Regions from separate parts of the Aquisalimonas sp. APHAB1-3 genome, predicted to be linked through region 1. Evidence: predicted binding sites of a transcription regulator. Region 1 holds the regulator's gene; each other region holds the start of a gene.
The links. The regulator FliA, encoded in region 1, starts transcription of late flagellar genes. The targets are predictions, from matches to a motif close to GCTAAAGTTNNNNNNNNNNCNGCCGATA.
Positions count from the first base shown of each region.

Region 2: the regulator FliA is predicted to act here: its motif matches at 2,714-2,741, upstream of ACNSTU_RS06890 (methyl-accepting chemotaxis protein).
Region 3: the regulator FliA is predicted to act here: its motif matches at 1,746-1,773, upstream of ACNSTU_RS00515 (methyl-accepting chemotaxis protein).

Region 1 covers NZ_JBLWFT010000001.1:323,465-327,741, forward strand. The annotation lists gene flhF (flagellar biosynthesis protein FlhF) at 1-1,082, shown strand, start outside; gene ACNSTU_RS01515 (MinD/ParA family protein) at 1,163-2,011, shown strand; gene ACNSTU_RS01520 (RNA polymerase sigma factor FliA) at 2,008-2,736, shown strand; gene cheY (chemotaxis response regulator CheY) at 2,872-3,264, shown strand; gene ACNSTU_RS01530 (protein phosphatase CheZ) at 3,275-4,039, shown strand; gene ACNSTU_RS01535 (chemotaxis protein CheA) at 4,131-4,277, shown strand, end outside.
Region 2 covers NZ_JBLWFT010000002.1:343,882-348,158, reverse strand. The annotation lists gene ACNSTU_RS06900 (pilin) at 1-120, shown strand, start outside; gene ACNSTU_RS06895 (HPP family protein) at 495-917, opposite strand; gene ACNSTU_RS06890 (methyl-accepting chemotaxis protein) at 1,024-2,667, opposite strand; tRNA gene ACNSTU_RS06885 (tRNA-Met) at 2,822-2,898, opposite strand; gene ACNSTU_RS06880 (hypothetical protein) at 3,058-3,258, opposite strand; gene ACNSTU_RS06875 (hypothetical protein) at 3,242-3,823, opposite strand; gene ACNSTU_RS06870 (hypothetical protein) at 3,842-4,277, opposite strand, start outside.
Region 3 covers NZ_JBLWFT010000001.1:120,181-124,457, forward strand. The annotation lists gene ACNSTU_RS00515 (methyl-accepting chemotaxis protein) at 1-1,672, opposite strand, end outside; gene ACNSTU_RS00520 (disulfide bond formation protein B) at 1,910-2,428, shown strand; gene ACNSTU_RS00525 (ATP-dependent DNA helicase) at 2,508-4,277, shown strand, end outside.

The DNA.
Region 1 (4,277 bases):
CTGGCGGACGCCGTCAGCGGATTGACGTCCACGTGGACGACCCGTTGACGGAAGACGACCTCAACAGGGGGCGTGCCGAACCGGCGCCGGTGACGGAAACGCGATCCGTTTCCGAACGGGCGGAGCGCCCCGAAGAGACCGCCGGCCGTGATGACGAGTCGGTGGAGGCCATGCGCAGTGAGCTGAAAGTGCTGCGGACCCTGTTCGAGAACCAGCTCTCCATGATGGAGTGGCAGCAGCAGGGCAAGAGCCACCCGGGGCGTACCACGCTTCTGCGGCAGCTCACGGAGATCGGGTTTGGTCCGGATGTCTGCCGTCAGCTGGCCAATCGGGTTGACGAGAAGCTGGAGCCGGAGCTGGCTCTGCGGCAGGCGCTGCACACGGTCAAGCGGCATCTGCCGGTCAGGAAGGACGACCTGCTCGAGCGCGGCGGCGTGGTGGCGCTCGTGGGCCCGACAGGCGTGGGCAAGACCACCACGGTGGCCAAGCTCGCCGCGCAGTTCGCGCTGCGTCACGGCCGCCACAAGGTGGCTCTGGTCAGCACGGACAATGTCCGGATCGGCGCCCAGGATCAGCTGCGCAATTTTGCGCGCATCCTTGGCGTGACCGTGCAGACCGCGAATTCCGCCGAAGAGCTGGAGACGGTGCTCGCCGATCTCTCCGACAAGCGCCTGGTGCTGGTGGATACCGCTGGTGTAAGCCAACGGGACATGCGGCTCGCGGAGCAGTTCACCACCCTCAAGGGTGTGGGTGACCGTATCCGTAGCTACCTGGTGCTGTCCGCGAACACGCAGCTGGCGGCGCTGAGCGCGACGGTCAAGTCGTACGGCGGGGTGGAGCCGTCCGGCTGTATTCTCACCAAGACGGACGACGCCGCCAGTCTGGGGGCGGCGCTGACCGTGCTGCTGCGGCATCGGTTGCCGGTGAGTTTCCTGGGGAACGGGCAGCGGGTGCCGGAGGATCTGATGCCGGCCGATGCCGGCCACCTGGTGCAGGACGCGCTGAAACTGGTGGAAGAGTATGGCCAGGAAGTGGACGACGAGCAGATGGCCGTGACCTTCTCGGTGGGCGGGTCGCACTGAGGGGCTCACGCCCACGGGGCTCCTGCGTGACAGTGGTAGTGCCGGGAGTGCGCCATGAAAGAACAAAGAGCACAGCGTTAATGGATCAGGCACCGAGTCTGACGCGGGTCAAGGTCATCGCCATTGCCAGTGGCAAGGGCGGGGTGGGCAAGACCAGTGTGTCCGTCAATCTGGCCGCCTCACTGGCGAGCGCTGGCAACCGCGTCCTGCTCATGGATGCGGATCTCGGGCTTGCCAACGTGGACGTGCTCTTGGGTCTTGAGACGCGGCACAATCTGTCCCACGTCCTGTCGGGTCAGGTGGAGCTGGACGACATTCTGATCGATGGGCCCGGCGGCGTGCAGATTATCCCGGCGTCCTCGGGCGTCAAGGGAATGGCGGCCCTGAGCGCGGCGGAGCAGGTGGGGCTGATCCGGAGCTTCAGCGAGCTCACCGGCGATTGGGACTATCTGATCATCGACACCGCCGCGGGCATCGCCGACAGTGTGCTCACGTTTGCCCGGGCGGCGCGCGAGGTGCTGGTGGTGGCTTGCGACGAGCCCTCGTCCATCACGGATGCGTACGCACTGATCAAGGTGCTCAACCGCGATTTCGGCGTCCACCGCGTCCATATGGTGGCCAACATGATTGCCAACGCGGCACAGGGGCAGGAGTTGTATGCCAAACTGCTGCGGGTTTGTGAGCGCTACCTGGATCTGACCGTCGCCTACATGGGCGGTATTCCCAACGACGATGCACAGCGGCGGGCGGTGCAGCAGCAGCAGGCGGTGACCACGCTCTACCCAGGTAGCCCGTCGGCCCGGGCCTTCCGGGAGTTGGCCAAGCGCGTCGATCGGCTGCCCATGCCCAGCCGGGCGGAGGGGCATCTCGAGTTCTTCGTGGAACGTCTCATTCAGTACAGTGGTGAAGCGGGGGAGGTGCTTTCATGAGTTCGCGCGCCGCAGCGTACTCGCAGGTACAGGCGCAGACCGGCGAGAACGACCTGGTCGTTCAGCACGCGCCGCTGGTCAAGCGGATTGCACACCACCTGCTGGCCAGGTTGCCCGAGTCCGTGCAACTGGAGGATCTGATCCAGGCCGGCATGATCGGGCTTCTGGAAGCGGCCCGGCAGTTCGATTCGTCCCACGGCGCCAGTTTTCCGACATATGCCGGGATTCGCATTCGCGGGGCCATGCTCGACGAGATCCGGCGGCTCGACTGGACCCCGCGCTCCGTGCACCGCCGTGGCCGGGAGGTGGCGCAGGCCGTGCGCGAGATCGAGAACCGCGCAGGGCGCGACGCCCGGGACAGCGAAGTCATGGAAGAGCTCGGCATGAGCGCCGATGAATATCACCAGACCCTGCGCGATGTCTCCAGCGCCAAGCTCTTCAGCCTGGATGAAGTCTCGCCGGCAACCGGCGAGACACGGGAACATGAGGGCGATGACGAAGGGCCGGAGCAGCATATCCAGGAGGCCGGGTTTCGTCAGTCCCTGGCCGAGGCCATCGGGACGCTGCCTGAACGTGAGCAGCTGGTGATGTCCCTCTACTACGAACAGGAGCTGAACCTGCGTGAGATCGGCGAGGTGCTCGGGGTGACGGAATCCCGGGTCAGTCAGATTCACGGGCGGATCATGCTCAAGTTGAAGGCACGCCTTGCCGACTGGACAGAGTGACAGGGCGTTTGCATGGACCGTCAGAATCGCGACGTGTGCGGCAGAACGCGGGCGTGCGCTCCGGCAGGGTGAGAGCGTTAGTAAGCCAACGACGTGTTCACCGTCTGACCAAAGTAAAGGTGATTGACTGTGAGTCTGGATAAAGACATGAGAATACTGATCGTGGACGACTTCTCCACGATGCGACGGATCATCAGGAACCTCCTGCGCGAGCTCGGTTTCCAGAACACCCAGGAAGCCGAGGATGGCAACACGGCGCTGCCCCTGCTCAAGAAAGGCGGCTTCGACTTTCTGGTCACCGACTGGAACATGCCGGGCATGGATGGCCTCACGCTGCTCAAGCACGTCCGGTCGGACGACGACCTCAAGCATCTCCCGGTGCTGATGGTCACGGCCGAGTCCAAGCGCGAGCAGATTATCGAGGCGGCCCAGGCGGGCGTGAATGGCTATATCGTCAAGCCGTTCACCGCCGCGACGCTGGAAGAGAAGATCAACAAGATCTTCGACCGCATCGAATCGGCCGAGTGAGGACAGGCGCATGACGGACGCCAGCCCGGATTTAGCTGCCTACGAGGCCAAGGCTCGCGAGCTACTGTCCTGTATCGAGGCCGGTGACGAGGAGGCCGTTGGCAAGGCGCTGGATGAACTCACCCGCCTGCGCGAGACGGAACTGTTCCGGGAGATCGGCAAGCTGACCCGGGAGCTCCATGAGGCGCTCAAGTCCTTTCGGCTGGATGGCCGGCTGAGCGATATCGCCGTCTCGGAGATTCCGGATGCCCATGAACGGCTGAACCACGTCATTGAGCTCACGGAGAACTCCGCGCACCGCACGCTGACGGCGCTGGAGGAGTCCCTGGAGACTCTCTCCAGCATTGGCAGCGAGGGCAAGGTGCTGGCGGCGGAGTGGAAGCGGTTCCGATCACGTCAGCTTTCTGCGACTCAGTTCCGCGGGCTGGGCCAGCAGCTGGACCAGTTCTTCGAGCGTCTCGAGAGTGAAGGCGACGCCATCCAGGCGAAGCTGACCGACGCGTTGATGGCCCAGGATTATCAGGACCTTACCGGCCAGATAATCCGCCGGGTCATGGAGCTTGTGAAAGAGGTGGAGGACGGGCTGGTGTCCCTCATTTCCATCTCCGCCCCGCGTCAGGCGCCGGATAAGGCTACGGAAAGCGCGAAATCGGCCGACAAGAAGAAAGACGACGAAAAGAAGCTGGAGGGGCCGCAGGTGCCGGGGCAGGAATCGGAATCGGCGGTCAGCGGTCAGGACGAAGTCGATGACCTCCTCTCCAGTCTTGGTTTCTGAACTCACGCCGCATCAGTGCGGGACGAGTCGGAGTAGGGCATCCCGGTAAGCCCTGCGTGCGGGCGCGGGCCGGGTATCGCTTGGGGGCTTTATGGCAGTTGATACGCAAGACGACATCGTTCAGGACTTTCTTGTGGAGTCCCGGGAGATCCTGGAGGAGCTGGGCGAGCAGCTCGTGCAACTGGAGCGCGCGCCACAGGATCAGGACCTTCTGAACGCGGTGTTCCGTGGCTTCCAT
Region 2 (4,277 bases), on a different contig from region 1:
GACGCCAACCCGAACATCGCGACGGAAACCGTAACTTACACATATACGGCTGGCGAAGGGACGTGGGCTTGTGAAACCACGGTTGCAGCAGAGTATGCGTCCGACTGCGAAACGCCGTAAGCGTCTGCCGTAGAGGGAAAGCAACTGCTTTGCTCTGCAAAGCCCCGCATATGCGGGGCTTTCTTATGGGTACCACCGCCGCTTGAGCAACCCTGACTCCGCCGCAACGTGGCCGCGCACATCCTTCCACGCCACGACACCCACCAGCTGATCTACATCCGGCAAGGGAAAGCTCTCGGCATCGAAGTGCGTGACACTCTGGGAGGGTGTGGGTGCCGGGCAACCGCTTGGTGGTGGACCAGAAGGTCCACCCTACGCCTGGCGGCGGCACTTTCGGGGCTCGTAGGGTGGACCTTCAGGTCCACCTTGAGCGGGAATCGCGCTCAACGTCTTGCTACAACGGACTGCAGGCCCACAGACGCTTGTGACGAAAATCACTCCGTTGCCCGCCGCAGCGCGCCGAGCACGTCTTCCCGCGCCACCACGCCCACCAGTTGATCGCCGTCCATGACGGGGAGGCTCTTGACGCCGAGTTGCACGAGACGCTGGAGGACGCGTGTGAGGGGGCAGTCGGGCGAGACGGAGACCGGGTCGCGGGTCATGATGCGATCGACCGTGTCCCGCATGATCAGATTATAGGGCGGCACGATGTGTTCCGGCCGCAGGGTGAAGGCGCGGAGCACGTCCATCTTGGTGACAAAGCCCACCAGGGCGCCGCTGTCATCGGTAACCGGCATGCCGTTGAAGCCGTGCTGTTCAAACAGGGCCTGCGCGTCGCCCACGGTGGCATCGGACCGTGTGGTGATTGGCCGCGAAGTCATCACGTCGGCCGCGGTGTATTGCACGAATTCGTACATGGCGCCTCCTGTGCGACGGTTCAGCGCCATTGTAGCGAATCAGAAGCCCGGTGCACCCGCTGAAGCGTGCACCGGCCCAAATCGCATCGCCGCATTGTCGCCGCCGTCAGGCGCGCAGCCGTGCAACCGCATGCCGCAGCTGCTCGGCCATGGCGTTGAGGTCATCTGCCCCCGAGCGCGCCTTGTCCATGGCCTCGCCGCTGCTCGTGGCCGCATCCCGAATGCCGCTCACCCGACGGTTGATCTCGTCCGCCGTCGCCGACTGCTCCTCCGCGGCACTGGCAATCTGCGTGTTCATGCCGCTGATACCATCCACCGCACCGGCAATCGTCCCCAGCGCGGTCTCCGTCTCGTTGGAGCGCTCCACCGTCTGCCGCGCACTCTCGGTACGCGCCTCGATGGACTCCGCCGCCTGCCGCGAGCCGCTCTGCAGCCGCTCGAGGATGTCACGGATCTCCTGGGTGGACTGCTGCGTGCGCTGCGCCAGCGTGCGCACCTCGTCGGCCACCACCGAGAACCCGCGCCCGTGCTCGCCGGCCCGGGCCGCCTCGATGGCCGCGTTCAGCGCCAGCAAGTTGGTCTGCTCGGCGATACCATTAATCACCTCCAGCACCGTCTGCACGTTGTCCGACTCGCTGGCGAGCTGGTTTACCGCATTACGGCTCTCCTCCAGCTCCCGGGCCAGGGTACCGATGGCGTCCTTGGTGTAGGTCACCGTCTCGGCACCCGACTGGGTCTCGGACTGCGCCTGGGCCGCCGCCTCTGCAGCAGAGCTGGCGTTCTGAGCCACCTCCTGCACCGTCGCTGCCATTTCGTTCATGGAGCTGGCCAGCTCGTCGGTGTCTTCCTGCTGCTGCCGGCTGTTCTTGTCGGCGTCGCCGGTAAGGTCACGCAGTTGCTCTGCGGAGTTCAGCAGCGTATCGCTGCCCTCGCGCACCTGGTTCACCACGCCCTGCAGGGTGTCGAACAGGCGGTTGAACGTCCGCGACAGGTCGGTGAGCTCGTCACGCCCCGACTCGTCCAGCCGGGCGGTGAGGTCCACCGGCTCCTCCGCCGCCTTCTCGATGCCGCCGATGGTCGAACGCAGTGGACGGGTAATGCTGACAATGACCGCCCAGCCAATGCCGATGACCAGCACGAGCCCGATGACGCTAGTGACGATACTGTTCGTCAGCTCCCGGTTTACGGCAGCATTGATATCGGCCATATAGACGCCGCTGGCGATGACGTAGCCCCAAGGCTCGAAGTAATGGGCCTCGGAGACCTTTTCGATGGACTCTTCCTCGCCGGGCCGTGGCCACATGTAGGCGATTCTCGAGCGGCCATCATCCGACCCCAGGACTTCCCGGGTCATGCGCTCGACGAACAGGTTACCGGTTCCATCGTCCAGCTCGCTCAGGTCCTCACCTTCCAGCTCCGGGGAGACAGGGTGCATCTGCATGATGTTGTCGCGGTTATGCACCCACAGATACTCTTCCCCCAAATAACGGATACCACGCAGGGACTCCAGCGCCTGTTCGCGCGCGGTCTCCCCGTCGATCGCCCCCTCCTGCTCGAGCCCGTGGAAGTGCTGCATGATCGCGATCGCCGTTTCGTTGACCGCCACAGCCTGAGACAGGCGCTCCTCCTGCAGCGACGCCCTGGTGGAGCCCAGGGTCAGAAGAGCATTGATCACGAACACGGCCACGGCGATCCCGAGGATCAGCCAGATACGCTGGCTGACGCGCAGCTTCCTAAGATAGACAAACATGAACCCGCCTCTTGAATAACGTTGTTGTGGTTCGATTTTCGCGTGTTATCGGCGGGTACCGGCGGGAATTGAGTCACGGCTGATGAACGCCACACGACACGAATTAGTCACACCGTGAAGTGGCGCAACAAGATGGGGTGCAGACGAAGAAAAATGGTGGCTACGGGTGGATTTGAACCACCGACCCTCGCATTATGAGTGCGATGCTCTGACCAACTGAGCTACGTAGCCACGGAACTGCGGAAGCGGGATTCTCCAACCGATGGCGAGGCATGTCAAGTCACGCCTCTGCGAGAGGTTTATCGGCCATCGCCATGTCGCAGGGTCGGTGGCTGCGGCCCGGGCAGCCACATCGCCACCGAACACCCGCGACAGGGCGGCCATCAGGGGCTAGCGACGGTCTTCAAGACCATCCATACCCTCACGGTGCGAGCGCTCGGCGTTCTGCCTGTCGCGCTCTTTCTCAGCCTGTTCGGACGCCTCGTCCACGATGTCACCGGGTGTGGTGCAACCCGCCACGGCACCCACCGCGAAGGCCAGCACAACCGCTAGCCCGGCGCGCCGCACCAGAGACTCAGTCGCGCCGCTCATCCAGGGCCTCCATGGCATCGTCGTGCTGCGGGATCGTGGAGCTGAGCTGCTCGTCGTTCATGGCTGCTTCCAGCATGGCGTCGAAGATTTCGCCTTCCACGCGCACGCGATAGAACGCCCGGTACTCCGAGGTGTCCGGGTCCTGGAGCAGCTCACGGCGGTCCACTTCGACGCCGTACAGCTCCTGATCGAAGAAGCTCTCGTAGGCTTCCCGGGCCGTCTCCACGACATCGCCGTCCATGTCGCCAGAGGTTTCCTCGAGAACGCCGGCAGACTCGCCCGCAATGGCCGTTGCCACGCTGCGGCGTGCCTCAGCCTGGGCCTGGCTTTCGGCCAGTCGGCGGCTCTCGCTTTCGCCCTGACCATAGCCGTAGACACCGCCGTCCCCGGCGTCATTGTTGCCCGGCATGTACCAGTCCGGCTCCATGACCCGCTGGTCGGCCATGGGATCGGTCTCCTCGGCCTCCTGCTGGCCGCCCATCATGGCGCAGCCTCCCAGCACCATGGCGCTGAACGATGCGAAAACGAGACCTTTGGCGCTACGACTCACGACTGTCATCCTCATGGGATTCCTCCTGCTACGTCAGTGGTTGTGGGTAGTGTCCTGAAAAAGGGTGCGGGCGCGCTCGCCGGAGATGATGGCGCGGGTAAGCGCACCGATCACGGCGGTCGAGCGGTCATCAACGGCGCTCTCGCCCACCTGGCGCAGGGTGGCACTATTGCTGGCGACCACATCGCCGTCGCGCAAGCTCGCCACCTCTCCCTGCAGCCGGTAATAGGCCTCGCCCGAAATCTCGGTGAGATAGGTCTGGTCAAGCTGGAAGCGCAGAGTCACCGGTGCATCGTCGGCCACGCGGAAGCCGTAATCGCCGAGCACGCGACGCACCGCGCGTTCGCAGCAGTCCGGCACGTCGAGGCGAACCACGGCGTCCACGTCGGGGACGAGGGCAATCGTCTCGGTACGGTCGGTATCACTGTTGACCCGCAGGGAGTCGGCTTCCGGCTGATAGCCATCCGCT
Region 3 (4,277 bases), 200 kb from region 1:
GCAGCTCGTTGAGCTCCTGGCTTGCCCGGCTGCAGGTCTCGTTCATCTCGCCGGTGGCGGTCTGGATGTGCCGGGACTGCTCGCCCACCTGGCGGATGGCCTGCTCCAGGGTGGTCAGCACCTGGCTGATGTTCCGGGAGTCTGCCTGCACGCGCTCGGCGCGGCTGGCGCCGTCGCGGCCCTTCGCCGCCAGGGTTGCCGCGGTGCCGGACAACCCCTCCAGGGTCTGTTCGATGCTTTGGGTCGCCTGGCCGGTTTCCTCGGCCAGGGTGCTCACCTGTTCCGCGACCACGGAGAACCCGCGGCCACGCGATCCGGCGCGGGCTGCTTCGATGCTGGCGTTGACCGCCAGGAAGTTGGTCTGCTTGGCGATGGCCGAGATACTGGTGGAGGCCTTGTGAATCCGCTGGAGGGCGTCCTGCAGCTGTGACAGCTCGGTGGTCATCTGCCCCACCTGCCCGGTCATGTCCTGGAGGTCGGTAACGGTGGCGTGGATGTCCTCGGAGGCCGAGTTGAGGCTGCCCGCCGTGGAGTCCGCGCTCTGCCGGGCCTCGTCAGCGGCCTCCTGCACGGACTGACTCGCGGTCTCCAGTTGCCCGGTGGCGCGCGAGAAGGTCTCCAGCATGCTGGCTTCGTGGGCGACCCGTCCTTCCACCTGGTAGACGGCTCCGGCGACGTCCGAGACGTAGACGGTGAGTGTGCCGGTGGTGCTGGCGGTCTCCTGGATCAGGCGCTCGGCATCGCCGCCGGCGTTGCCGCTCCGCAGGCCCGCCGAGAGCGTCTGGGCGGACCCGGCGAGCTGCCGGGTATTGTCCCGGGCCTCGGTCAGTGCGTTGCGTGTGGTGTCCACTTCGCCGCTCATGCCCTCGAGACCTTCGACGGTCTCCCGGCAGGAGCTGTTGATCTCGCGCACGGATTCGTTGATGCGTGTATAGGCGCCGTCCACGGCGGCCATGGCGCCACCCACGTTGTCCAGGAGGTCCTGCACGGTGCTGGTCCCGGTCTGGATGGTGCCGGTCAGGGTGGTGCAATGGTTCGCACGCTCGATCAGTTTCTGCGCGTGTTCCCGCAGCTCGCCCAGGATGCCGCTGATCTCTTCCGTGGCCTGGCCGGTCTGTTTCGCCAGCTCCTTCACGTGTTCGGCGACCACGGCGAAACCACGCCCGATGCCCCCGGCCCGGGTGGCCTCGATGGTGGCGTTCAGGGCCAGCAGATTGGTCTGTTTGGCGATGGTGGCGATTGAGTCCGCCGCGGTGCCGACGCCTTCCAGGGCCGTGTCGAGGTTGCCGATTTCCTGCTCTGTGGCTGATACGGCGTCGGTGAGGGCGGTGATGTCGTCCAGCGAGCGGGTGAGTGTGGCGCGGGAGTCCTCCACGGCGTGATCGGCTTCGGTGGTGGCCTCGCGCGCCTCGCGGGCCGCGCTCTCGGTGGTTTCGTTTGTGCGCGCGAGTTGCCGACCCAGATCCAGCAGCGACTGGAATCGTTTCGCCTCCTGGTCGACGCGGTCGCTGACGGCCACGAGTTCCTGCTGAATCTGATCGATTTCCCCGTGCAGCCCGTCCGCATGGCCGCTCAGGCGCTCAATCAACCCGGCATGATCCGTTGTCGCGCGATGATCGTGCTCCGCGACGTGCTCCCGTCTTACCCGGGAGCTGATCCAGGGAAGGCGCATGGGTGTCTCCTCGCTCCTGACGTTCTTATGATGAAGGCCGCCCGCTACAGGGAAGCGTCTTTTCGTCCCGGAGTAACGGCCAATGTCGCCCATTCTTGAGCGTGTGCGTCCGAGTGTCGGGGATTAGCGTCATCTGGACAAGTGACCCCTGGTTGTCAAAAACTGTGACTATCTGCGTCTTTTTCATTTGAACGCTTCTGGTAGTCTGGCGCTCGAACCTGAATACGAGGCGTCTGAATGCGTTCAATGTTTGCCACCGCCGAAACGCAGATGCGCCAGCGGCAGCGCTGGGGTCACGGTACTGCGCTGATCCTGACCCTGCTGATACTCGCAGCCGCTTACGGGCTTGAGTACGTCGGTGGCATGGAGCCCTGTCCGCTGTGCATGGTTCAGCGCCTTGTCTTCGCGGCACTCGCGGTGGTCTTCCTGCTTGGCTTTCTCCACGGGGCGCCGTTCTGGGGACGCTACTTCTACGGCGTGCTCGGGGCACTGGTTGCCGCTACCGGCATCGGGGTCGCTAGCCGCCACCTGTGGCTGCAGAGCCTGCCCCCGGAAGAGGTGCCTGCCTGTGGTCCGGGGCTGGATTACATGGTCGATGCGTTTCCGATCACGGAAGTCATCACAATGGTGCTTGCCGGCTCCGGCGAGTGCGCCGAAGTCCACGAGGTCTTCGGCCTGACACTTCCCGGCTGGACGTTGGCCGGGTATGCGCTGCTCGGCCTCTGGGCGCTTTGGATCTGCCGACGCCCGCGCTGAGACCTGGCTTTACCTGTTGAAAGGTTAGTACCATCCCGTGCGCGACCGGTACCGGCCAGCGGACTGCGGGAGAGTCTCCGTGAGCGATATTGATCACCACCTGGGTCCCGACGGGGCGCTGGCAGGGGCTCTGCCCGGCTTCCAGTCCCGCGAGGAGCAGCAGGCCCTGGGGCGTGGTGTGGCGGAGGCGATTGACGCCGGCGACACGCTGATCGCCGAGGCGGGTACCGGCACGGGCAAGACCTTCGCGTACCTCCTGCCGGCGCTGCTTTCCGGAAAGCGCGTGATTGTCTCCACCGGCACCAAGACCCTGCAGGACCAGCTCTATCAGAAGGACCTCCCGTTGTTGCGGGATGCCCTGGACTTGCCCCGGCGCACGGCGCTGCTCAAGGGTCGAACCAACTACCTCTGTCTTTACCGCACCGACATGGCCGAGGTGGACGCCCGGTTCGACCGCCCCGGCACCGGGGCGCAGCTGCAGGCCATCCGTCAGTGGGCGGCGGTGACGGATAGCGGCGACATCTCGGAGCTGGCCGAAGTCCCCAACGACGCGCCGATCTGGGGGCGCGCGACGTCCACCGCGGACAACTGCCTCGGCCAGGAATGCCCGCTCTATGACGACTGCTTTCTCATGGCTGCGCGGCGTCGCGCACAGGAGGCTGACCTGCTGGTGGTCAATCACCACCTGCTGCTGGCCGACATGGCTTTGAAGGAGGGCGGTTTCGGTGAGGTGCTGCCGTCCGCCGACGCCTATATCCTCGACGAGGCGCATCAGCTGCCGGACGTGGCCGCTCAGTTCTTCGGCGTGTCGGTGAGCAGCCGTCAGCTGCAGGAGCTGATCCGCGATACCCATGCGGAGTATCTGCGCGATGCCGGTGACCAGCCGGCGCTGCCCGATTGCCTCGACGTGCTGCGAAAGGCTATTCAGGACTTCCGCCTGACGCTGGGGGAGGCGGGCCAGCGGGCAGCGTGGAGTGGCCTCGGTGACGCGGATGAGGCCACGGATGCGCTCATTCACCTGCGTGCGGCAACAAGCGCCCTGGCCGAGGTGCTGGAGACGCTGGCCGAGCGCGGTCGCGGGCTGGAGAACTGCCACCGTCGCGCCCGGGACATGGCGTCGCTGCTCGACCGGTTCGCCGATGGCGAGACGGACGCCTTCGTGCAGTGGTTCGAAACCTACCAGCAGGCGTTCATCCTGCGGTTGACCCCGCTGGATGTGGGCCAGCAGTTCCAGGCGCGCATGAAAAAGCACCCCGCAGCGTGGGTGTTCACCTCGGCCACCCTGTCCGTCAACGGCGGGTTCGGGCACTTTCTGGAGCGGATGGGGCTGGACGAGGAGACGTCCACCCTGCGTGTGGACAGCCCCTTCGATTACGCCAGCAATGCGCTGCTGTATGTGCCTGCCGGCATGCCTGAGCCCAACAGTGCCTTTTACACGGAGGCGTTCATCGAGCGCGCGGAGGCGGTGATCCGGGCCAGCGGCGGCCGGGCATTCGTGCTGTTCACCAGCCACCGCGCCCTGCAACAGGCAGCTGCACAGTTGCGAGACCGTCTGCCTTACCCCGTGCTGGTACAGGGCGATGCCTCCCAGAACCTGCTGCTGGAACGCTTCCGCGAGGCCGGCAACGCGGTGCTGCTGGGAACGGGAAGTTTCTGGGAGGGGGTTGACGTCAAGGGCGAGGCGCTGTCGGCCGTGATCATTGATCGCCTGCCCTTCGCCTCGCCAGCCGATCCGGTCACCCAGGCGCGGATCGATTTCCTCCGCCGTCACGGCGGCAATCCGTTCCGGGATTTCCAGATCCCGCAGGCGGTGATCGCCCTGCGCCAGGGGGTGGGCCGCCTGATCCGT